DNA from 3 places in the Kitasatospora sp. MAP12-44 genome. Region 2 is predicted to be linked to each of the others. Evidence: riboswitches for the same ligand, from Rfam matches in the RefSeq annotation. Region 2 holds a riboswitch; each other region holds the start of a gene.
What was found. A riboswitch is a leader RNA that binds a small molecule or an ion and turns the genes downstream of it on or off. The one in region 2 is predicted to bind cyclic di-AMP.
Positions count from the first base shown of each region.

Region 1: another riboswitch for cyclic di-AMP. It lies ahead of P3T34_RS23695 (transglycosylase family protein); the one in region 2 lies ahead of P3T34_RS35280 (LysM peptidoglycan-binding domain-containing protein).
Region 3: another riboswitch for cyclic di-AMP. It lies ahead of P3T34_RS22065 (M23 family metallopeptidase); the one in region 2 lies ahead of P3T34_RS35280 (LysM peptidoglycan-binding domain-containing protein).

Region 1 covers NZ_JARZAE010000004.1:5,067,205-5,074,639, forward strand. The annotation lists gene P3T34_RS23675 (hypothetical protein) at 1-292, shown strand, start outside; gene P3T34_RS23680 (MazG family protein) at 325-1,320, shown strand; gene P3T34_RS23685 (hypothetical protein) at 1,349-1,771, opposite strand; gene P3T34_RS23690 (cytochrome P450) at 1,909-3,186, shown strand; cyclic di-AMP (ydaO/yuaA leader) riboswitch at 3,395-3,549, shown strand; gene P3T34_RS23695 (transglycosylase family protein) at 3,555-4,235, shown strand; gene eno (phosphopyruvate hydratase) at 4,397-5,683, shown strand; gene P3T34_RS23705 (septum formation initiator family protein) at 5,809-6,276, shown strand; gene P3T34_RS23710 (DUF501 domain-containing protein) at 6,292-6,951, shown strand; gene P3T34_RS23715 (Ppx/GppA phosphatase family protein) at 6,948-7,435, shown strand, end outside.
Region 2 covers NZ_JARZAE010000004.1:7,736,022-7,743,456, reverse strand. The annotation lists gene P3T34_RS35295 (heavy metal-binding domain-containing protein) at 116-1,111, shown strand; gene P3T34_RS35290 (heavy metal-binding domain-containing protein) at 1,126-1,956, shown strand; gene P3T34_RS35285 (hypothetical protein) at 2,018-2,452, shown strand; cyclic di-AMP (ydaO/yuaA leader) riboswitch at 2,590-2,789, shown strand; gene P3T34_RS35280 (LysM peptidoglycan-binding domain-containing protein) at 2,797-3,612, shown strand; gene P3T34_RS35275 (methylated-DNA--[protein]-cysteine S-methyltransferase) at 3,794-4,309, opposite strand; gene P3T34_RS35270 (adenosine deaminase) at 4,395-5,378, opposite strand; gene P3T34_RS35265 (hypothetical protein) at 5,444-5,770, shown strand; gene P3T34_RS35260 (aldo/keto reductase) at 5,784-6,833, opposite strand; gene P3T34_RS35255 (TIGR03618 family F420-dependent PPOX class oxidoreductase) at 6,901-7,353, opposite strand; gene P3T34_RS35250 (amidohydrolase family protein) at 7,419-7,435, opposite strand, start outside.
Region 3 covers NZ_JARZAE010000004.1:4,712,411-4,719,845, forward strand. The annotation lists gene P3T34_RS22045 (hypothetical protein) at 1-181, opposite strand, end outside; gene P3T34_RS22050 (hypothetical protein) at 243-929, opposite strand; gene P3T34_RS22055 (TetR-like C-terminal domain-containing protein) at 1,059-1,631, opposite strand; gene P3T34_RS22060 (alpha/beta hydrolase) at 1,631-2,455, opposite strand; cyclic di-AMP (ydaO/yuaA leader) riboswitch at 2,791-2,954, shown strand; gene P3T34_RS22065 (M23 family metallopeptidase) at 2,966-3,895, shown strand; gene P3T34_RS22070 (hypothetical protein) at 3,885-4,784, opposite strand; gene P3T34_RS22075 (GNAT family protein) at 4,838-5,407, shown strand; gene P3T34_RS22080 (sensor domain-containing protein) at 5,473-6,117, shown strand; gene P3T34_RS22085 (class I SAM-dependent methyltransferase) at 6,174-6,881, shown strand; gene P3T34_RS22090 (tyrosine-protein phosphatase) at 6,866-7,435, shown strand, end outside.

The DNA of each region.
Region 1 (7,435 bases), 2.7 Mb from region 2:
CGTGGGCGGGGAGGCCACGCTTGACCAGCTGCTGCTGGTGAAGCAGGCGGTGCCGACGGACCAGATCGACGCGTTCTTCCGGGAGTCGGTCGGCTATCAGAAGCTGGCTGCGCTCTCCGGCCAGCAGGTCGGCACCGCCGCCGGCAACGCGGCGGTGCAGCAGCTGCTGGCCCAGTCCGCCGCCGACCTGAAGGTGACCGTCAACCCGCGTTACGGCAGTTGGGACGACCAGCAGGTGTCGCTGGACGCCCCGAGCGCCGCCTGGCTGCCGCAGCCCCCGACCGCGGCCTGAGAGCACCCCGGCGGGGCGGTAGGTTCGGTGCTGTGGAGATCTCGAAGCTGACCCTGCTCACCACCACCCACCGCGTCGCCCCCGGCCTGCTGAGCTGGCCGGCCTGGGAGGCGCTGCACGGCGCGCCGCTGGTGCTCGCCGGCGACCCCGGGCACCCGCAGCTGCCCGCACTGGCGCAGGCGGGGGTGGTCGTGCAGCTGGTCGAGCGCGGCACCGCCCCGGCGCTGGCCCGGCTGCTGGTCGAGCGTGCGCCAGTGCTCTGGCTGGGCAGCCCGGACGGCGACCCGGGCCTGACCGACGCGCTGGCCCGGCTGGCGGTGGAGCAGGCCGGTGCCGTCCCCGAGATCGAGCTGCTGCCCGGCTCCTACGACCTGCCCGGTGCCCGGCTGCTCGACCTGGTGTCGGTGATGGACCGGCTGCGCTCGCCCGGCGGCTGCCCCTGGGACGCTGAGCAGACCCACGCCTCGCTGGTGAAGTACCTGGTCGAGGAGGCCTTCGAGCTGGTCGAGGCGATCGAGGAGGGCGACCGGCCGACGCTGCGCGAGGAGCTCGGCGACGTGCTGCTGCAGGTCTTCTTCCACTCCCGGATCGCCGAGGAGCACCCCGAGGACCCGTTCTCCATCGACGAAGTGGCGGGGGACATCGTGGAGAAGCTGATGTACCGCCACCCGCACGTCTTCGGCGACAGCGAGGCGGATACGACAGCAGAGGTCGAGGCCAACTGGGAGGCGCTGAAGGCCGCCGAGAAGGGCGACCGGGACTCCGTCCTGGACGGCGTGCCGGCCGGGCTGCCGGCGCTGGCGTACGCGGCCAAGCTGGTCTCGCGGGTGCGGCGGGCGGGCTTCGAGGGCGTACCGGACGCCCCGTACGCGCTGCCGGCCGAGCTGGACGAGGCCTCCGCGGGCCGGCTGCTGCTGGCCGTGGTGCAGCGCGCGCACGACGCGGGGGTGGACCCGGACGCGGCGCTGCGCGCGGCGGCCCGCGGCTACCGCGACGCCGTCCGCGCGGCAGAGGGTCACGCCGGCTAGGGCCGGACAGGCCCTAGGGCCCAGGTGGCTAGGAGGCTCTGCGCTGCTCGGCGTGCGTCGCGCCGCGCTGCTGCGGGACGACCTCGCCGATCGCCTGGCTGAGCGGGTCGAGCAGTTCGGCCAGCCGGTGCAGCTTGCCGGGCAGCTCGGCGAGCGCGACGATCCGCTCGCCGTCCGGGCCGGCCACGCAGAACAGGTCGATCGCCCCGAGGTGCTTCTCGGCGGTGTCCACCAGCGCGGCGATGTCGCTGGGCTGGTGGATGTCGCTGCTCACGCCGATCACCGGGCAGCCGGGACGGTCCAGGGCGGTCGCGAGGTCCTCGGCCACCCCCGGGCGCGGGTCGGCGACCAGCAATCCGGCGGCGCCCGCGGCGGTGAACCGGCGCGCCGGACCCGTCCCGTCGCCGCCGGCCAGTACCGCGATGACCACCACTGCCCCGGCTACTCGCATGGCCTGCTCCTCCCTGCGCACGCCACCGCACGGCGTCCGCGTATCGGAGGATCGTAGGCGGTCGCGACCCTCCGCAACAGGGATTACCCGTCAGGTGACCAGACTCACGCCTGGTACGGACCGGATACGGTCAGGACATGCCGGACCAGCCCTCCCCGATGCCTCAGCAGCCTCCCAGGCCCGACCTCTTCACCTGGGAGTTCGCCACCGACCCCTACCCCGCGTACGCCTGGTTGCGGGAGCACGCCCCGGTGCACCGCACCACGCTCCCGAGCGGAGTGGAGGCCTGGTTGGTGACCCGGTACGCCGACGCGCGCCAGGCGCTGGCCGACAGCCGGCTCTCCAAGAACCCGTCGCACCACAGCGCTCAGGCCCACCGCACCGGCCGGGTGGGAATCCCCGGCGAGCGCAGCGCCGACCTGATGACGCATCTGCTGAACATCGACCCGCCGGACCACACCCGGCTGCGCCGACTGGTCTCCAAGGCCTTCACGCCGGGCCGGGTGGCCGAGTTCCAGCCGCGGGTGCAGCAGCTGACCGACCGGCTGATCTCCGACTTCGCCGAGCGCGGTTCGGCCGACCTGATCCACGAGTTCGCCTTCCCGCTGCCGATCTACGCGATCTGCGACCTGCTCGGCGTGCCGCCCGAGGACCAGGACGACTTCCGGGACTGGGCGGGCATGATGATCCGCCACGGCGGCGGCCCGCGCGGCGGCGTGGCGCGCGCGGTGAAGCGGATGCGCACGTACCTGGCGGAGCTGATCCACCGCAAGCGGGCGGACCTGGGCGACGACCTGATCTCCGGTCTGATCCGGGCCAGCGACCACGGCGAGCACCTCACCGAGAACGAGGCCGCCGCGATGGCGTTCATCCTCCTTTTCGCCGGTTTTGAGACCACGGTCAACCTGATCGGCAACGGCATGTACGCGCTGCTGCGCCACCCCGAGCAGCGCGCCCTGCTGCAGGAGTCGCTGAGTCGCGGCGAGAGCGGGCTGCTGGCTACCGCCGTCGAGGAACTGCTGCGCTACGACGGTCCGGTGGAGCTGGCCACCTGGCGGTTCGCGGTGGCTCCGCTGCGGATCGGCGGGGTGGACATCCCGGTCGGCGATCCGGTGCTCGTGGTGCTGGCCGCGGCCGACCGGGATCCGGCCAGGTTCGCCGCCGAGAACACCCTGGACCTGGCCCGCGCGGACAATCCGCATCTCGGTTTCGGTCACGGGATCCACTACTGCATCGGCGCCCCACTGGCCCGGTTGGAGGGGCAGGCGGCACTCGCCACGCTGCTCACCCGATTGCCGGACCTTCAGCTCTCCGCCGACGCCGGGGAATTGCGCTGGCGCGGCGGCCTGATCATGCGTGGCCTGCGGGAACTCCCGGTCACCTTCACTCCGGAGGAGTCGTCAGGAAAGCTCTGACGGCGTGTCGAAACGCTGCTCCACGGTCGGGATGAATGTCCATCAACTCCGACATATCGCCTCCGTTGGTAGGCGATCCATGACGATCCGTAATTCTCGTGTGATGTACGCGATATGAGCTTGTGATTGTTGTTGCTATCTGCCTACTCTCCCTGGAGTTCGCGGTTGCGAACCCCGTGCGCGGAACGCCAAATCCTGCCCGCCGCGCTTCGGGACACCGACACAACCCCCTGGGCAGGGGCGGGGGACCCAGGATTTTCTGCCGTTTCCCCTACGGCTCGGGGTGAAGCCGCGCCCAGCGCGGCCGGGCCACCTCCCGGTCCGAACCCGACAGCTCACCTCGCAGGCGTGCGGAGAGGGACACCTTCATGCTGTTTGCAGGAACTGGCCGTCACCGTCGTCGTACCCAGACCGAGAAGGTCATCGCCGTGGCCGGCGTGGCCGGTGCCGGTCTGGCGCTCCCACTGCTCACCGCCACCGGGGCGCACGCCGCCCCGGTGACCACCTGGGACAAGGTGGCCGACTGCGAGAGCACCGGCAACTGGTCCATCAACACCGGCAACGGCTTCTACGGAGGCCTGCAGTTCACCCCCTCGACCTGGGCGGCCTACGGCGGCACCCAGTACGCCGGGCAGGCGAACCAGGCCACCCGGGCGCAGCAGATCTCGGTCGCCGAGCGGGTGTTGGCCGCGCAGGGGCCCGGCGCCTGGCCGGTCTGCTCGGTCAAGGCCGGGCTGACCTCCGGGGGCGCGCCCGCCGCGGTCGACACCTCCGCCGGCTCCGACGCCGTGAAGTCCGCCGCCAAGCCCGGGGCCACGTCGAAGCAGAGCACCCGGACCGCGGCCCCGGCTGCGGCGTCGCCGACCGCTCCCGCCGCCCCGGCCAACTCCGGTCAGCCGTACACCGTCCGGGCCGGCGACACGCTGTCCACGATCGCCCAGACCCAGCACGTCGACGGCGGCTGGCAGGCGCTCTACCAGGGCAACCACGGGGTCGTCGGCGCGGACCCGAACCTGATCCTGCCGGGCGAGGTGCTCCACCTCCGCTGACGCACCGCACGCTGACGCACCACTCGGTGAACTACCGGTGAGTACGACGCCACGTGTTGAGACGCACCCCAGGTCCGGGTGGCCCGGACCTGGGGTGCGGCTAGGCTCAGGTCGTAACGAACCCGTTTCCCGCAGGACCGCTTCCGCATAGGAGATGCCTCGTGCCGTCCATTGATGTCGTCGTAGCCCGCGAGATCCTCGACTCTCGTGGCAACCCCACGGTCGAGGTCGAGGTCGGCCTCGACGACGGCAGCACCGGCCGTGCCGCCGTTCCGTCCGGAGCCTCCACCGGTGCCTTCGAGGCGCTGGAGCTGCGCGACGGTGACAAGAGCCGCTACTTCGGCAAGGGCGTCGAGAAGGCCGTCCTCGCCGTCATCGAGCAGATCGGCCCGGAGCTGATCGGCTACGACGCGACCGAGCAGCGCCTGATCGACCAGGCGATGCTGGACCTGGACGCGACCCCGGACAAGTCCTCGCTGGGCGCCAACGCGATCCTCGGCGTCTCGCTCGCCGTCGCGCACGCCGCCTCCGAGGCCAGCGACCTGCCGCTGTTCCGCTACCTCGGCGGCCCGAACGCGCACGTGCTGCCCGTCCCGATGATGAACATCCTCAACGGTGGGTCGCACGCGGACTCCAACGTCGACATCCAGGAGTTCATGATCGCCCCGATCGGCGCGGAGTCCTTCTCCGAGGCCGTCCGCTGCGGCGCTGAGGTCTACCACACGCTCAAGGGCGTGCTGAAGGAGCGCGGCCTCTCCACCGGCCTGGGCGACGAGGGCGGCTTCGCCCCGAACCTGGACAGCAACCGCGAGGCGCTCGACCTCATCGTCGAGGCCATCAAGAAGGCCGGCTACACCCCGGGCAAGGACGTCGCGCTCGCGCTCGACGTCGCCGCCTCGGAGTTCTACAAGGACGGCGCCTACCAGTTCGAGGGCAAGGCGCTCTCCTCGGCCGAGCTGATCGCGTACTACGCCGACCTGGTCGCCTCGTACCCGCTGGTCTCCATCGAGGACCCGCTGGACGAGCAGGACTGGGACGGCTGGAAGGCCATGACGGACGAGCTGGGCGACAAGGTCCAGCTGGTCGGCGACGACCTGTTCGTCACCAACCCGGTCCGCCTCGCCAAGGGCATCGAGACCGGCACCGCCAACGCGCTGCTGGTGAAGGTGAACCAGATCGGTTCGCTGACCGAGACCCTGGACGCCGTCGAGCTGGCCCAGCGCAACGGCTTCCGCTGCATGATGTCGCACCGCTCCGGCGAGACCGAGGACGTCACCATCGCCGACCTCGCCGTCGCCACCAACTGCGGCCAGATCAAGGCCGGTGCGCCGGCCCGCACCGACCGCACCGCCAAGTACAACCAGCTGCTGCGCATCGAGGAGATCCTCGACGACGCCGCCGAGTACGCGGGCCGCGCGGCCTTCCCGCGCTTCCGCCACGAGGGCTGACCCCTCCTGCGCTCCGCCTGACCGGTGCCCCGCCGCCCACCCCGTAGGGTGGACGCCGGGGCACCGGCGCACCGCGCCGGACCGCGGCCCCGTCCAGTACGGCCGACCGGAGGGGTACCAGACAGATGGCAGGCTGGAAGTTCCCGGGCCTGACGGTGCGGCCGCGCTTCACCAGCCGGGCCACCGTCCTCGTCCTGGTGCTCTGCTCGCTGGTGGCGATCCTCGCCTACCCGACCCGTCAGTTCCTCTCGCAGCGCTCCGAGATCGCCGACCAGCGCGTCAAGGCCGAGCAGGCCCGCCAGCAGGTCGACACGCTGACCAGGGAACGGGCCCGCTGGCAGGATCCGGAGTACGTGAAGGCACAGGCCCGCGAGCGCCTGCACTACGCGCTCCCCGGCGAGACGCCGTTCGTCTCCGCCGACCCCGCCCTGTCGCCCGGTGGCAAGCCCCTCGCGGCGCCCGGATCCTCGCAGCCCAAGGCGGCCAAGCCCTGGTACTCCGTGGTCTGGGACTCCGTCGACGCGGCCGACACCAGCCCCCCTGAAGCAGCCCCTGCCGCAGCCCCTGCCCCCGCTCCCGCCCCCGCTCCGTGAGAAGACTGCACCCCCATGACCTCTGACCCCACCCCGCCGGTCGCCGACCGCGACCTCGCCGCCGTCGCGGCCCAGCTCGGCCGCGTCCCGCGCGGCACCCGGGCCGTCGGCCACCGCTGCCCCTGCGGCAACCCGGACGTCGTCGAGACCGCGCCGCGGCTGCCCGACGGCACCCCGTTCCCGACGCTCTACTACCTGACCTGCCCCAAGGCCGCCTCGCTGATCGGCACCCTGGAGGCGGACGGCGTGATGAAGGATCAGACGGCCCGGCTGGCCACCGATCCGGAGCTCGCCGCCGCGTACCAGAAGGCGCACGAGGACTACATCGCCCGCCGGGACGCCATCGAGGTGCTGGAGGGTTTCCCGTCGGCCGGCGGGATGCCGGACCGGGTGAAGTGCCTGCACGTGCTGGTCGGCCACTCGCTGGCCGCCGGGCCCGGCGTCAACCCGCTGGGTGACGAGGCGCTGGCGATGCTGCCGGAGTGGTGGCGCAAGGGCAGTTGCGTGAGCGAGGAGGCCATCGAGGCCGGAGTCGAGGCGCTGCACAGGGAGCGCACCGAGGGCGAGGACCCCGACGCGGTGATCGCCGCCAAGCAGCGGAAGGCGGCCGAGCGGGCCGCCAGGCGGGCAGCCCAGCGAGCGGCCCAGCAGGCCGGCCAGGAGGAGCAGAAGTGACGACCAGCAAGGTGGCCGCAATCGACTGCGGCACCAACTCGATCCGCCTGCTGATCGCCGAGCTGGACCCGTCCACCGGCGCGATCACCGACCTGGACCGCCGGATGCTGATCGTCCGGCTCGGCCAGGACGTCGACCGCACCGGCCGGCTCGCCCCCGAGGCGCTCGAGCGGACCTTCGCGGCCTGCCGCGAGTACGCCGCGATCATCGCCGGGCACGGCATCGGCCCGGAGCTGACCCGCTTCGTGGCCACCAGCGCCTCGCGGGACGCGGAGAACAGCGACGAGTTCGCCCAGGGAGTCCACGAGATCCTCGGCGTCATGCCCGAGGTGGTCAGCGGCGACCGGGAGGCCGAGCTCTCCTTCACCGGCGCCACCCGGGAGTTGGCCGGCGGACCGGTCGGCGCGCCGTACCTGGTCTTCGACCTCGGCGGCGGCTCGACCGAGTTCGTGCTCGGTACGGAGCACGTGCAGGCCGCCCGTTC
Region 2 (7,435 bases):
ACGGTTCCGTGCTGGTTCGGCCCGTACCGTCAGGTCGGCTGGGCAAGGCTGGATCTTCGGCTTAGGGTGCCTTGTCGGACCTCGTCGGGGGCCCCGGACAGGAATGGGTGGACGCATGACGGAGTCGTGGAGCGGCGCCGGGCTGCCGCCCGCCGCTGCGGCGCGAGTCGCCGAGGTGCGGGCGAGCGGGACGTGGTCCTCGGCGCTGACGACCGGTGAGTTCGCCGCGATCAGATCGGTCGGCTTCGAACCGGTCGGCCAGGTGATGGGCTCGGCGGTCTACCACGTCGGGCGCAGCGGCCGGTACTGGGGCTACCACGCGTGCCTCTACCCGGGCGCGGGCCTGGGGATCGGGTTCGGCGGCGCCTTCGGTGGCGGCTACGGCCCCGCCGGGATCGCCCTGTCGGGCGACGGCGCGCCGTCGGCCGCACTGGTCGACGTGCTGGACTCGGCCCGGCGCACCGCGCTGGGCCGGATGACCGCCGAGTGCGCGGCGCTCGGCGGCGACGGCGTGGTGGCGGCGCAGCTGACGATGGCTCCCTTCCCGGCGGCCCCGGGCTGCCTGGAGTTCAAGGTGATCGGGACGGCGGTGCGGGCGGCCGGTACGGTCCGCCCCCGCCGCCCGTTCACCTCGCACCTGGACGGCCAGGGCTTCGCGAAGCTGATCACGGCCGGCTGGGTGCCGGTGGACCTGCTGGTGGGGATGTCCGTCGGGGTCCGGCACGACGACTACACGACCCGGCGGCAGAACTTCTCCTGGAACAACCAGGAGGTGGAGGGCTGGTCGGCGCTGGTCCACCACGTCCGCTCCGACGCCCGCAGGCAGCTGCGCAAGCAGGGCGCCCGGCAGGGCGGCGACGGCATCGTGCTGGACAGCGGAAGCCTGCGGATCTGGGAGGAGCCCTGCATTCAGGCGGGCAACTCCGAGCAGCGCGACCATGTCGCGGAGTCGACCCTGGTCGGCACCGCGATCGCCCGCTTCGCCGCCAAGCCCACCGCCCCCACGACGCTGACGGTGGTGCCGCTGAACAACAGCGGTGACCGGCTGCGTCGCCGGCTCGCCCAGGCGAGCCGCACCGGCCGCCAGTCCTTCCGCACCACACAGTCATAGGGGAGAGCGACACCATGACCACCTTCGATCCGAACGCCCAGGGCGTCCCCGCCGACGCGATGCGACGACTGGCCGAGCTGGAGCCGGGCAAGCCCGGCTCGATCTTCACCAGCGACCTGTCGGTGAACGAGTTCCTACTGGTCCGGGAGGCCGGGTTCAAGCCGATCGGCCTGGTGCTGGGCAGCTCGATCTACCACGTCGGGATCCAGCTGGGCCGCTGGGGCAAGAACCAGGAGCTCGAGACGCTCAGCCAGGCCATGTACCACGCACGCGAGTTGGCGATGACCCGGATGGAGGCGGAGGCCGCCCAGCTGGGCGCCGACGGCATCGTGGGCGTGCGACTCACCGTCGAGGCACGGGAGTTCGGCTCGGACATCGCCGAGTTCATCGCGATCGGCACCGCCGTCAAGGCGGACCACCCGGCTCCCGGTGGCACCAGCTGGCGCAACAACAAGGGCCAGCCGTTCACCTCCGACCTGTCCGGGCAGGACTTCTGGACACTGATCCGGGCCGGCTACGCCCCGCTGGGCATGACCATGGGGACCTGCGTCTACCACATCGCGCACCAGAAGATGGGCTCGGTCTTCAGCAACATCGGCAAGAACGTCGAGATCGAGCAGTACACCCAGGCGCTGTACGACGCACGGGAGTTGGCGATGGCCCGGATGCAGCACGAGGCCGAGGAGCTGGACGCGGAGGGCATCGTGGGCGTCCAGCTGAACGCCCACAACCACCGCTGGGGCGGCCACACCACCGAGTTCTTCGCGATCGGTACGGCGGTGCGCCCGCTGCGCGAGGAGCACGAGATCGAGCGGCCGACCATGGTGCTCAGCCTGGACCAGTAGGACAGCTTTCCGTACCACCGACCCACCGACCGGTCGCCAACCGACCGCAGCTAGGAGCGACATGACCGACCATGGCCAGATCGAGCCGGCCCCGGAGGACCCCGCCGACTCGATCGACCTGATCGCGGCCGCCCTCAGGCGCGACGCCGGCGACCTGGAGGTGTACGCGCAGGTGCTGACCGGCTCGCTGGCGGAGGCGCTGCCGGCGGACGCGGTCGCGGTCGAGCGCCGGCGCAGCATGAGCGACCGGCTGGCCGGGCGGCCCGGACGGATCGAGAAGCTCGAAGTCGACATGAGCGAACGGCGGTTGGTGCTGAGCCTGGCTCAGGGCCGACCGGCCTGCGAGATCTGCACGGTGGTCCGCGGCGTGGTGCTCTCACGCAAGCCGGTCCCGCTCGACGAGTGGACCCGCGAGCTGGCGGCGGCCGTGACCGCCCGCGCGCAGTCGGACGCCAGGGCGCGGGCGGCACTGGAGCGGCTGGTGCTCGGCGACTGAGGCCTTCGGGGCGGCTGCGGGGCGCTGCGGGGCCTGCGGGGGGCTTGCAGCCGAAACATGAGACACCTCACATCGGCTTGTGATTGCGCCGATGACCTGCGTACGGTGCATCTCGTTCGTCTCCATACGAACCCCGCTCTCCGGAACGCCGAATCCTGCCACCGGTCCGAGTGGGCACGTGCATCGAACCGCACCACGGCAGGAGCGGGGGACCCACAGGTAAGTCGCCCCACCCGGATCTGGTCCGGGCGGGGCTTGGGGTGAAGCCGCGCTCAGCGCGGCCGGGCAACTCCAGCCCGAACCCGACAGCTCACCTCGTAGGCGTAGGAGAGGAACCCCACTTCATGAAGTCTGTGAACCGCACCTTCAGCCTGCCCAGCCGCATCACCATCCAGCGCGCCATCGCCGCCACCGTGGTGGCCGGCGTCGGTGCGGGCCTGACCATCGCCGCCGCCGGTGGCGCCAGCGCGCAGCCGCTGCACCACCACTACTACCCGCACTACGCGGGCAAGCCGGCCGCGATCTCCATCGCCGCCGCCCCGGCCGCCGCGCCCGTCGCCCCGGCTGCTCCGGCCGCCGCGCACAGCGCGCCGCAGGCCCAGCCGGCCGGCTACACCGTGGTCAGCGGCGACTCGCTCTCCCTGATCGCCGACACGCACAGCGTGCAGGGCGGCTGGCAGGAGCTGTACAGCATCAACAAGTCCGTGCTGACGCACGGCCCGGACGCGATCTTCCCCGGTCAGCACCTGTCGCTGGGTGACGGCGCCGCCGCTGCCCCGGCCGCCGGCACCTCGGCCCCGGCTGCCCCCGCCGCCCCGGCGCCGGCCCGGACCGCTGCCCCGGCCGTCGCCGCCGCGCCCGTGTCCAACACCCCCGCCGGGCTGCAGGCGCTGGCCGCCTCGATCGTTCCGGCCGACCAGCTGGCCTCGTTCGACCAGATCATCACCCACGAGAGCGGCTGGAACGTCACCGCGACCAACCCGTCCTCCGGCGCCTACGGCCTGCCGCAGGCCCTGCCCGGCAACAAGATGGCCTCGGCCGGTTCCGACTGGCAGACCAACCCCGCCACCCAGCTCAAGTGGGCGCTCTCCTACATGGATGCCACCTACGGCAGCCCGAACCAGGCCTGGGCCTTCTGGCAGACCCACAGCGCCTACTGATCGGCGCTGGACAGCGGCCTGCGGGCCACTGCCGCTGATCCGGGTCGTGTGATGGCGACCCGCTGATCAACGCCGATCCACCGTGCAGGGCCCGGTTCGCCTCTCGCGAACCGGGCCCTGCGGCATGCCCTCTGACGGGTCGTCAACTGCCACTCTGCCAGGGCGCCGAGGACGCGAGAAGTCAGCCGAGCAGCGTGGCCGGGCGGGCGCCCTCAAGGGAGAGCAGATACTCCTTGCGCTCCAGGCCGCCCGCGTAGCCGGTCAGCGAGCCGTTGGCGCCGATCACCCTGTGACATGGGCGCAGGATCAGCAGCGGGTTGGCACCGATCGCGGAGCCGACCGCGCGAACCGCCGCACGGGGGGCGCCGATCTGCTCGGCGAGCTGGCCGTAGCTGGTCGTGGTGCCGTACGCGATGGTGTCGATCGCGTGCCAGACCCGTTCCTGGAAGTCGGAGCCGTGCGTGCTGAGCCGCACATCGAAGTCCTTCAGCTCACCGGCGAAGTACGCGCGCAGCTGGTCGGCGACCGCCTCGAACGCCGCCGGGTCGCGGCGCCAGCCGTCCCGGAGCTGGACGGCGCCCTTCTGGCCGGTCATCGAGAGCGAGGTCAGCGCGAGCGGACCGCCGGCGGTCGGCGGCTCCTCGCCGACCAGGAGCAGCTCGCCCAGCGGACTGTCGATCGTGGTGTGGACGGTCATCGGTGGTCCCTCTCCTTCACGCTTCTGTACACCGTCCACTCTGCCCCCTGCGGCCGTGGCGGACTGGCGGATTTCGGACGTGGAACTACGCGAAGTAGGCGTCGACCTCGGCCAGGTAGCGGGCGCGGGTGGGCTCGTCGAGGAAGGCGGCCTCGAAGGAGTTGCGGGCCAGCGTGCGCAAGTGACGGTCCGTCAGATCGAGTGCCCGGGCGACGCCGACCAGGTTGTCGTGCACGTGGCCGCCGAAGTACGCCGGGTCGTCGGAGTTGACGGTGGCCACCAGGCCCGCGTCCAGCATCCGGCGCAGCGGGTGCTCGGCCAGCGTGTCGACGCAGCGCAGCCGGACATTGGAGAACGGGCAGACCGTGAGCGGGATGCGCTCGGCGACCAGGCGGGCGACCAGGGCCGGATCCTCCAGCGAGCGGATGCCATGGTCGATCCGCTCGACCCGCAGCAGGTCCAGCGCCTCCCAGACGTAGGAGGCGGGCCCCTCCTCGCCGGCATGCGCCACCGCGCGCAGGCCCAGTTCGCGGGCGCGCTCGAAGACGGCGGTGAACTTGGCGGGCGGGTGGCCGACTTCGGCGGAGTCCAGGCCGACGGCGGTGATCCGGTCCAGGTAGGGCCCGGCCGCTTCGAGGGTGGCCAGCGCGGACATCGCCGGCTCGTCGCGCAGGAAGCAGAGGATCAGCCGGGTGGTGATGCCGAACCGCTCCTCGGCGCGGGCCAGCGAGGCGCTGAGGCCCTCGATGACCGAGCCGATCGGCACCCCGCGCGCGGTGTGCGCCTGCGGGTCGAAGAAGATCTCGGCGTGCCGCACGCCCTGTTCGCTCGCCCGCGCCAGGTAGGCGTCGGCCAGGTCCGTGAAGTCCCGCTCGGTGCGCAGTACGTCCATCAGCCGGTAGTACAGGGTGAGGAAGGACTGCAGATCCTCGAAGCGGTAGGCGGCTCGCAACTCCTCCACGGTGGCGAAGGGCAGCTCGACGGCGTTGCGGGCGGCGAGCTCGAATGCGAGCTCGGGCTCAAGCGTGCCTTCGATATGCAGGTGCAGCTCAGCCTTGGGGATGGACATCATGCAATCGTACCGGCCTGCACGACTGAACAGCGGGTGTCAGTGGCGGGTCGTACGGTGCCTCTGTGTCCACCACTCTCGCCCTGGCGCTCCCAGACGACCTGATCGCGCTGCAGCGCGCCGTGCTCACCGCCGACCGGGCGCTGGGCGACCACGCGCTCGCCGTGCGCGATCGCCGCCAGGCGGCGTTCCCGCACCCGGAGCAGGCCGTCGAGCGCTGCACCTGGGCGGCGGGCGAGCAGGCCGAGTTCGACCGCCGCTGGGAGGCCTACGTACGGGCGGGCGAGGCCGTGCGCAACCACCCGGTGCTGGTGCGCGCCCGGATCCTGCGCGTCGAGCCAGCCGTCCTGCACGCCCTGCGCGAGACGGCCGCCCGCCCGTACTGGCCCTGACAGACAGCAGCCCCTACCCGGCGGCGCGCTCGGTCAGCGGGCGGCGACGGCGGGTGCTGTCGGTGAGTACCGCCGGGCGCCAGACGCCGTCCGCCTGGTAGCAGTCGATGCCGGGCGGCACGATCTCGTCGATCCGGTCGAGGGTGGCGTCGTCGAGGGTGAGCGAGGCGCCCTTCAGCAGGTCCTCCAACTGCTCCATGGTGCGCGGCCCGGTGATCACCGAGGTCACGCCGGGGTGCGCCGCGACGAAGGCCACCGCGAGCTCGGGCAGGGAGCAGCCGATCTCCGCCGCGAGCGCGATGAGCTGCTCGGCGATCTCCAGCTTGGCCGCGTTCACCGGGAGCGCGGGGTCGAAGCGGAAGGGCACCAGTGCCGGGCGGCCCGTGGTGAGGTCGATGGGCCGGCCCTTGCGGTACTTGCCGGTCAGGAAACCCGAGGCCAGCGGGCTCCAGGTCAGCATGCCCATCCCGTAGCGCTGGCAGACCGGCAGTACGGCGCTCTCGATCCCGCGGGCCAGGATCGAGTACGGCGACTGCTCGGTCCTGAACCGCTGCAGGCCGCGCCGCTCGGCGACGTGCTGCGCCTCGACGATGTCCTCCACCGGGAAGGTGGAGCTGCCGAAGGCCCGGATCTTGCCCGCCCGGACGAGGTCGCCCAGCACACCGAGGGTCTCCTCGATGTCGGTCGTGTGGTCGGGGCGGTGCACCTGGTAGAGGTCGATCCAGTCGGTCTGCAGGCGCTTGAGGCTGTCCTCCACCGCCCTGGTGATCCAGCGCCGCGAGTTGCCGCTGCGGTTGCGGCCCTCGCCCATCTGGAAGTGCACCTTGGTCGCCAGCACGACCTCGTCGCGCCGCCCCCGCAGCGCCTTGGCGACGATCTCCTCGGACTCGCCGGCGGAGTACATGTCCGCCGTGTCGATGAAGTTGATCCCCTGGTCAAGGGCAGTGTGGATGATCCTGACGCAGTCCTCGTGGTCGGGGTTGCCGACCGCGCCGAACATCATGGTGCCCAGGCAGTGGGCACTCACTTCTATACCGGTGCCGCCGAGGATGCGGTAGCGCATGCCATAACTCCTTTGCCGGGCCCACTGGATAGTGGGCCCGACTCTATAAGTTGGAGTTGACTCTCAGTCAACCAGCCGTCCGGGGAGCCGGACTGGTGGCAGCCGGACTGGTGGCTCGGCCCAGCTTGCGGGTCACCCTGATCTCGATCACCACGCGCTCGGGGTTCGGCCGCGGGGTCCGGTAGCGGCGGGCGTACCTGGCCTCGGCGTCGGCGACCTGCTCGGGTGCGCGGCGGATCACGGCCAGCCCCTCCAGGGTCGACCAGCGGCCGCCGTCCACCTGGCAGAGCGCCACCGGAGCGCCGGCCGCACCCGCCGCCTCGACGTTGCGCGCCTTGCGACTGCCGGCCGAGGTGATCACCCGGGCGATCCCGCTCGCCGCGTCATAGGTGGCACCGACCGGGACGACGTGCGGCGTGCCGTCGGGGCGCAGGGTGGTCAGGGTGCAGAGGTGGCGCTCGGTCCAGAAGGCAAGGGTGGCCTCGTCCAGGACGGGCGCCTCAGCAGAGGCAGCGGTCATCAGGTCAGCGTACGGGCCCGCTCGGCGCTGCGCTGCTGCGCCCAGAGCACTGAGCGCTCGCGAGGCTAGAGCCGGAACAGCG
Region 3 (7,435 bases), 3.0 Mb from region 2:
TGGTGTCGGCGCTCGGCTCCTCCACGACCGGGTGCTGACCGTTCACCGTGCCGGTGTGGTCGACCGCGTGGGTGTCGCCCGGGCCGCCGTCAGGGGCGGCCGCGTGGGTCTGCGGGGAGGCCAGCGACAGCACCACACCGGTGGCGAGCGAGGCGAACGCGAGCATGCTTCGTTTCTTCATACCCGCTCAACGGCCGACCCGGCCGGGAGTCACGGTCGGGTCGGCTTCAACGGTGCTCCACTCAGGGGTGGTAGAGCTCGGCGATGCTGGTGATCAGGCCGGAGCCGTTGACGGTGATGTCGTACATGTTGCCGTAGCAGCTGTACGGGTCCTGCCCGCTGGGGTTCTGGGTGCAGTGGTCGATGTGCGTCAGCAGGTCGGTGACCGAGACGGCCTTGGTGCCGTCCGACACGTAGTTCCCGACCAGCGTGGCCTTGGCACCGGGGGCGAAGTTGTAGCCGCTGTTCGGAGCGACGGCCTCGTAGTAGCCGTCGTTCGGGACGTCCGGGCCGCAGATGAACTTCGTCGCGTTCGCGCCGATCCGGTCCGGGTTGCCCCAGGCCACCGTCGCGTTGATCACCGTGTGGCCCGGCTTCTTCGCGTTGGCCGTGCAGTCGGCGCTCGGGGTGGGCTTGGCGGCCGACGGCTTCGCGGTGGGCTTGCCGGACGGGGTCGCGGCGGTCGGCTTCGCGGCAGACGGCTTGGCGGCCGAGGGCTGCCCGGCCGAGGGCTGCGTGGACGTCACGCCGATCGGGTCGGCGTTCAGGCTCGGGTTCGCGCTCGGGTGCGCGCCCGGGGCGCTCGCGGCGGCGGAGCCCGCGCTGGTGCCGGCGCCGCCGGACGTGCTGTCGGGGCCGCAGGCGGTGAGCGAGAGGGTCAGCGCGGTGGTGAGCAGAGCGAAGCTGGTGAGAAGTCGGCGGTTGCGCATGGTGGTGTCCCCCTGGGGTCGAAGCGGCCGCCCTTGCGGCCACCGTCATCCAGCAACACGTGGCCGCCCGCCGCTTCGGTCACCCGTGTTTCACGCCTGTGACGAACGTGGGCGTCCTGTGACGAAAGCTCAGCTGTTCGGCCAGCCGCGCAGCCCGCTGGTCAGCACCGCGATCAGCCGGTCCTGGGTGACCGCGAGGTCCTCGCGCAGCTGGAAGGCGCCGGCGATGGTCAGCGAGGCGAAGCCGTGCGAGAGGGCGCGGACGGTCCGGGCGGCGTGGATCGCCTCGGAGTCCTCGATGCCGTAGTCGCGCAGCACCCCGATGATCGTCTCGACCAGCCGGGAGCCCGCCCGCACCAACTCGTCGTCTGCGGTGGCCGGCGCCTGCGGCAGGGCGGCGTAGCGGCGCGGGTGCTCGGTGGCGTAGCCGTGGTACGCCCGCAGCAGTGCGGTGACGGCCTCGTCGCCGCCGAGGCCGGCGGTCTCCCGGTCCAGGCGGTCGGCGAGATCCTCGGTCACCCGGATCGCGATCAGCCGGCGCAGCGAGCCCAGGCCGCCCGGCACGTGCTTGTACAGGGACGGGGTGGCCACGCCCGCGCGCGCCGCCACGCCGGCCAGGGTGAGGGCGTCGGGGCCCTCGTCGTCGATCAGCGCGAGGGCGTGGTCGACGACGGCGTCGGGGCTGAGTCCGGCCCTGGGCATCAGGCCACCTCGGCGAGGAACGGGAGCAGGGCGTCGGCGGTGGCCTGCGGGTGGTCCGCCATCGGGTAGTGCCCGGCGCCGTCGATCATCACCTTGCGGGCCTTCAGCGCGGCGGCCTGACGGTCCGCCACCAGCTCCGGCTTCGGGAAGTCGGGGTCCTTGGTGCCCATCACGACCAGGGCCGGGCACCGGACGTGCTCGGTCCAGCCGATCGGCGCGGAGTCGCCGCCGACCTGGCCACGGGTGGCGGTCTTGCGGCCGGGGGTGCGCAGCGCGGCGACGGACTCGGCGACGTAGGCGTCGAAGTCGGCGGGCTTGGCGGTGGGGTAGGCCATCTTCTTCAGGTAGAGCCCCCAGAAGGCGGGGACGTGCACCATCAGCGCGCCGAGGGCCTTCAGCATGGCGCGCTGCACGCCGTTCGTCGGGAGGTTCTCCACGAAGGCGTCCAGCAGGACGATGCCGGCCACCCGCTCGGGGGCGGTGCCGGCCAACTTGACCACGCTGGCGCCGGTGTAGGAGTTGCCGGCCAGTACCGCGCGCTCGATGCCCAGGTGGTCGAGCAGTGCCAGGGCGTCGCCGGCGATCGCGGTGGGGGAGTAGTCGTCCCAGGTGATCGAGGACTCGCCGAAGCCGCGCAGGTCCATGGTGATCACCCGGTGGCCGGCGGCGGTGAGCAGCGGGCGCAGGCGCCGGTAGGCGGTCCGCGGTTCGAGCATCCCGGGGATGAGGACGACCGGGACGCCTTCGCCGAGGGAGTCGTCGAAGGCGATCCGGCCGCCGGGGAGGTCGAGGTACTGGGTCTGCGGTGCGAAGGTGCTGTTCATGGCGGTCCTCCTGCGGGCTGCGGCCGGCTGGTTGGTTGGGCGCCGAGGGGCGCTGCCGACAACCACAAAGCTAAGGCTAATAGCCTTAGCCGTCAAGAGGGTCGTCCGTGGCTGAATCGAGGTGGTCATAGCTGAAGGATCGCCAACTCTGTTGTGCTGCACCTAAGTACGCGTTTTTGTCACGCAGCGTAGCGGCGAATCGGATATGCGCGACAAACCAACCGTTTGGTCTTGGATGCGTGTGACAATTCCGGCCAAGCAGCTTGGAATCAGAGCCTCCTAGGATTAACGTTTGATAACGCAGCGCGGTCGGCAACGCCGTATCCGATCGGCACCGTGCGCCGTCGCCAAATCCTCAGGACCGAGCCCTCGGGCGACGTCCGGGAGCCGGGGAACCAATCGTTCCTTGGGGTGAATCGGACCGGCCCCGGCCGGACCGTAGGAGACCTTCCTGCTCCGAACCCGTCAGCTAACCCGGTAGGCGAGAAGGAAGGAAAGGAGCGCGCCCCCGTGGCGTCGTCGCACTCCCAGCAGAGCCGTACCCAGCTGCTCGACCCCGCCGGCCTTCCCGACGAGGCGGCCCGGCACCGGATCCCCAAGCAGTCCAGGGCTGGTGGGCCCGTCCTCGGGGTCACCGCGATGGCGGCCGCGCTCGGCGCCACCGGCCTCTCCGCCACCGCGGCCGCCGCAGCCGCGCCGCCCGCCCCGGCGCCGTCCGTCTCCGCCGACGATGCTGCGGACAGCGCTTTCGCCACGGCCGGCGACAGCGCGGCCGACCCGGGCCTCGCGCTCGCCGCCCGGATCCAGCACCAGGCCGACAGCCGCCGGACCGCCGCCGAGGAGAGCGCCCGTCTGGAGGCCGCGCAGGAGGCCGCCGCCAAGCGTGCCGCGCAGGCCGAGGCCGCCGCCCGCGCGGCGGCCGAACAGGCCGCCGCCGAGGAGCGCGCCGCCGCCGAGCAGCGGGCCGCAGCCGTCCAGCCAGTCGCCGCCGTGCAGCCCGTGCAGCCCGTGACCGCCGTCCAGCCGGTCGGCCAGGGCGAGTTGACCCTCCCCATCGGCAAGTACACGCTCGGCGCGCAGTCCGGCCAGGCCGGCTCGCACTGGGCGCACCTGCAGACCGGCCTCGACTTCGCCGCCGCCACCGGCACCCCGGTGACCGCGCTCGGCGCCGGCACCGTCACCTCGGCCGGCTGGTCGGGCTCGTACGGCTACCGGGTGATCCAGAGCCTGCCGGACGGCACCGAGGTCTGGTACTGCCACCTCTCCTCGATCGCCGTCGCCGCCGGCCCGGTGGCCCCGGGCGAGGTGCTCGGCAAGGTCGGGGCCACCGGCAACACGGCCGGTGTGAGCGGCCCGCACCTGCACCTGGAGATCCGGCCCGGCGGCGGCGCCCCGGTCGACCCGCGGGCCTGGCTTCAGGAGCGCGGCGTCACTCCGTGAAGCCCTGCTCCGTGAAGTCCTGCTCGGTGTAGCCCTGCTCGATCAGGTAGCTGTCGATCTCGCTCGAACCGGGTTCCGGGGCCAGGTCCCGGTACTCGGCCAGCAGCAGGGCCGGCAGGCCGGGGACGGTCCACTCGCCGTACAGCCGCAGGGCCTCCGCCTCCACGGCGGCCTCGAAGGCGGGGAAGTCCCCGGCGAGTTCCTGCGGCATCGGCAGACCCAGCGCGTTCAGCCCGGCAAGGTTGCGGTAGCTGCGCTGCATCAGCCGGTTCTCCAGCAGCAGCCGCGCGCCGTCCGTCGCCATCCCGACCGAGAGCAGCACCCCGGGCCCCCAGCCGTCCACGCCCTCCGGCTGGTCCAGCTCCTCCAGCGCCGCGAAGGCCGCGATCCGCTGCTCCTGGTCCAGCTCGCGGAACCCGTCCAGCCAGTGCCGGACGGCCTCCAGGTCATCGGTGTCCACGCCGTCGGCGCGCAGCAGCAGGGTGTACAGCCGCGGCCAGGTCACCAGGTGCGGCTGGCGCAGCAGTCCGGTGAGCAGCTCGCCCTGCCACTCGGCCTCCTCGTGCAGGCGCTGCCAGCGCTTGGCGTTCAGCCGTTTGGCCGCCCGCTGATGATCGATCAGCAGCCGCACCGCAGCGCCGTAGGCGAGCGGCGACTCGTCGGGGCGGGGCTGCACATAGAGGTGGATCCGCTCGTACAGCAGCTGCTGGAGCACGGCGGAGGTGAGCTCGGGAAAACCGTCGTGGAGCTGACCGTCGCCCAGTTCCAGCAGGGTCAGCACCGCCTCCAGCGGGCCCTCCTCCACCGGCTCCAGGCCCTGCTCCGCTGCCCAGTTCAGCAGGTCGGCGGTGCGCGGGTGCGGGGCGAGCTGCAGGTCGTCGTCGTTCATGCCTCGTACGGTAACCCGGTTGCGCGGCTCGGCCCGGCGCTACGGTACGCACCATGAATCCCGTACAGCTCACCGGACCGCGGGTCACCATCCGCGAGTTCCACCATGTGCCGCGTGACATCGACGCGTTGCACGCGATCTTCGGCGATGCCGAGACCGCCCGGTTCCTGCCGTTCGAGCCGCGCGACCGGGAGGACTGCGCCGACCAGATCGCGTTGTACGTGGACGAGGCGGAGAAGGATCCGCGCACCGTCTACCGCCTGGCGGTGACGCTGACCGCCGAGGGCGAGGACGCCGTGCCGATCGGCAACGCCGTGCTCGGCACCGAGGGCCAGCTCGCCGCCTTCGTCGGGTACGCGCTGCGCAAGGACGTCTGGGGCCTGGGCTACGCCACCGAGATCACCCGGCTGCTCTGCGACTTCGGCTTCGACACCCTGGGGCTGCACCGGCTGGCCGCCCGCCTCGACCCGGAGAACCTGGCCTCCGCGCGGGTGCTGCGCAAGCTCGGCTTCCAGCTGGAGGGGCGGATCCGGCACGACCTCTTCCTGCGCGACACCTGGTACGACGCGCTGCAGTACTCGCTCCTTGAGGACGAATGGCGCGCGCGGCGAGCCGGGGGATAACCCCACCCCGGTTCGCCGGGTGGCCGGATACCGGCGCCCGGCCGCCGTCCAGGACGATGAATCCCATGACCACCGACCACCTCGCCCCGCTCTCCCGGGCGACCCTCCGCCAGTACGGCTACGCGCTGAGCTCGCTCCCGCTGGCGATAGCCGGCTTCGTGTGGACCGTCACGCTGCTGTCCTTCGGCGCGGGCACCGTGGTCACCGTGCTCGGCCTGCCGGTGCTGGCGCTGCTGCTGGTCGGCGCCCGCGGGTTCGGCGCCGTGGAGCGGGGCCGGGTGCGCCGGCTGCTCGGCGACGACCTGCCCGGGCCCGACCCGGTCGTCCAGCGGCAGCCGGGGGTCTGGGGGGCGGTCACCGCACGGCTGGCCGACCCGGCGGGCTGGAAGGCGGCGCTCTACCTGGTGGTGATGTTCCCCTGGTCGATCCTGAGCTTCGTCCTGACGGTGGTGTTCGGGCTGGTCGGCTGGGTGTGCGCGCTCTACCCCTGCTACGCGTGGGTCTTCCCGCGGTACGTGGGCTGGCGCGGCTACCGGCTCTTCGAGTACACCGGCGCCGACGGGGTGCACCACGTCTACGAGCTGTCCTCGCTCTGGCAGATCGCGGCCACCTCGCTGATCGGCATCGCGCTGGTCTTCCTGACGCCGCTGCTGGTGCGCGGCCTGACCGGCGTCTCGCGCGGCGCCGCCCGGGGGCTGCTCGGCCGCTGAGCGGCTGCTCCCGCTCCCCGGATGCGGGCTCGCCGAAGGCGTGTTCCGATGCGGACATGCTGATCACCTCGCGCCCGCTGGACGAGTACTGCCAGCTGTTCGGGCTGACCCGGGCCGCGCTGCGCGCCACCCCCGGGCCGGTGCTGGACTGCCCGGGCGGCGCTGCGGGCCTGGTCGCCGAGGCGCGCGAGCTGGGCTGCCGGGTGGTCGCCACCGACCCGGTGTACGCACTCCCGCTGCCCGCCCTGCTGGCCCGCGCCGAGGCCGCCCGGCGCCGGATGGCCACCGCGATGCCCGCCTCCCCGAACCGCTACCTCGCCCCGCGCTACCGCCCGTACGACAAGTACCTGCGCAGCTGGGACCGGGCCCGCGCGCTGTTCGCCGCCGACACCGTCGCCCACCCGGGCTGCTATGTGGCCGCCGCGCTGCCCCGGCTGCCGTTCGCGGATGCCACCTTCTCGCTCACCCTCAGCTCCTACCTGCTCTTCGCCTACCCCGACCACTTCACCCCGCGCGACCAGCTCGCCGCGCTGCTGGAGCTGACCCGGGTCACCGCGCCGGGCGGCGAGGTCCTGGTGCACCCGGTGCACGACAGCCGCAGCGTGCGCTGCCCGCACCTGGACGAGCTGCGCTTCGCCCTCGGCACCCGCCGGATCTCCAGCGAGCTGCGCACCCTGCGCCGCCCGGGCGACGGCCGCCGCCGCTACGTCCTCGCCCTGTCCCGGCATCCCCGGTACGGTGCGGTCCCATGGACGAATCCCTGACGGACAGTCGACTGCTGCCGATACCCGGCCTGCGCAACGCCCGCGATGTCGGCGGGGTCGGACCGCTGCGCGCCGGCCTGCTCTACCGCTCGGCCCGGCTGGCCGAGTTGAAGCCCGAGGGGGCCCGGCAGCTGGCCGAGCTCGGCGTGCGCACAGTGGTGGATCTGCGCGATCCGCGCGAACTGGACGGCTTTCCCAATCGCACCTATGACTGGGAAGTCGATCAGGCCAACTTCCCGCTCCTGCCCCAGGACGGCACCGACCACGGCGTCAGGCCACTGGACGAGGTCTACCCGCTGATCATCGACACCGCCGGGCCGCTGCTGGTGGGTGTGCTGCGACGGCTGCTGGAGCCGGGCGCGCTGCCCGCCCTGGTGCACTGCGCCGTCGGCCGGGACCGGACGGGCATCGTGATCGCCCTGCTGCTCGACCTCCTTGAGGTGCCGCAGGAGCAGATCGTCGCCGACTACCTGCTCTCCAACGAGGGGTTGGGCCTGCTCGACGGCCCGCGCGAGTACGTCGACGTCAACGGCGCGGTCCGGCTCTCGTACCCG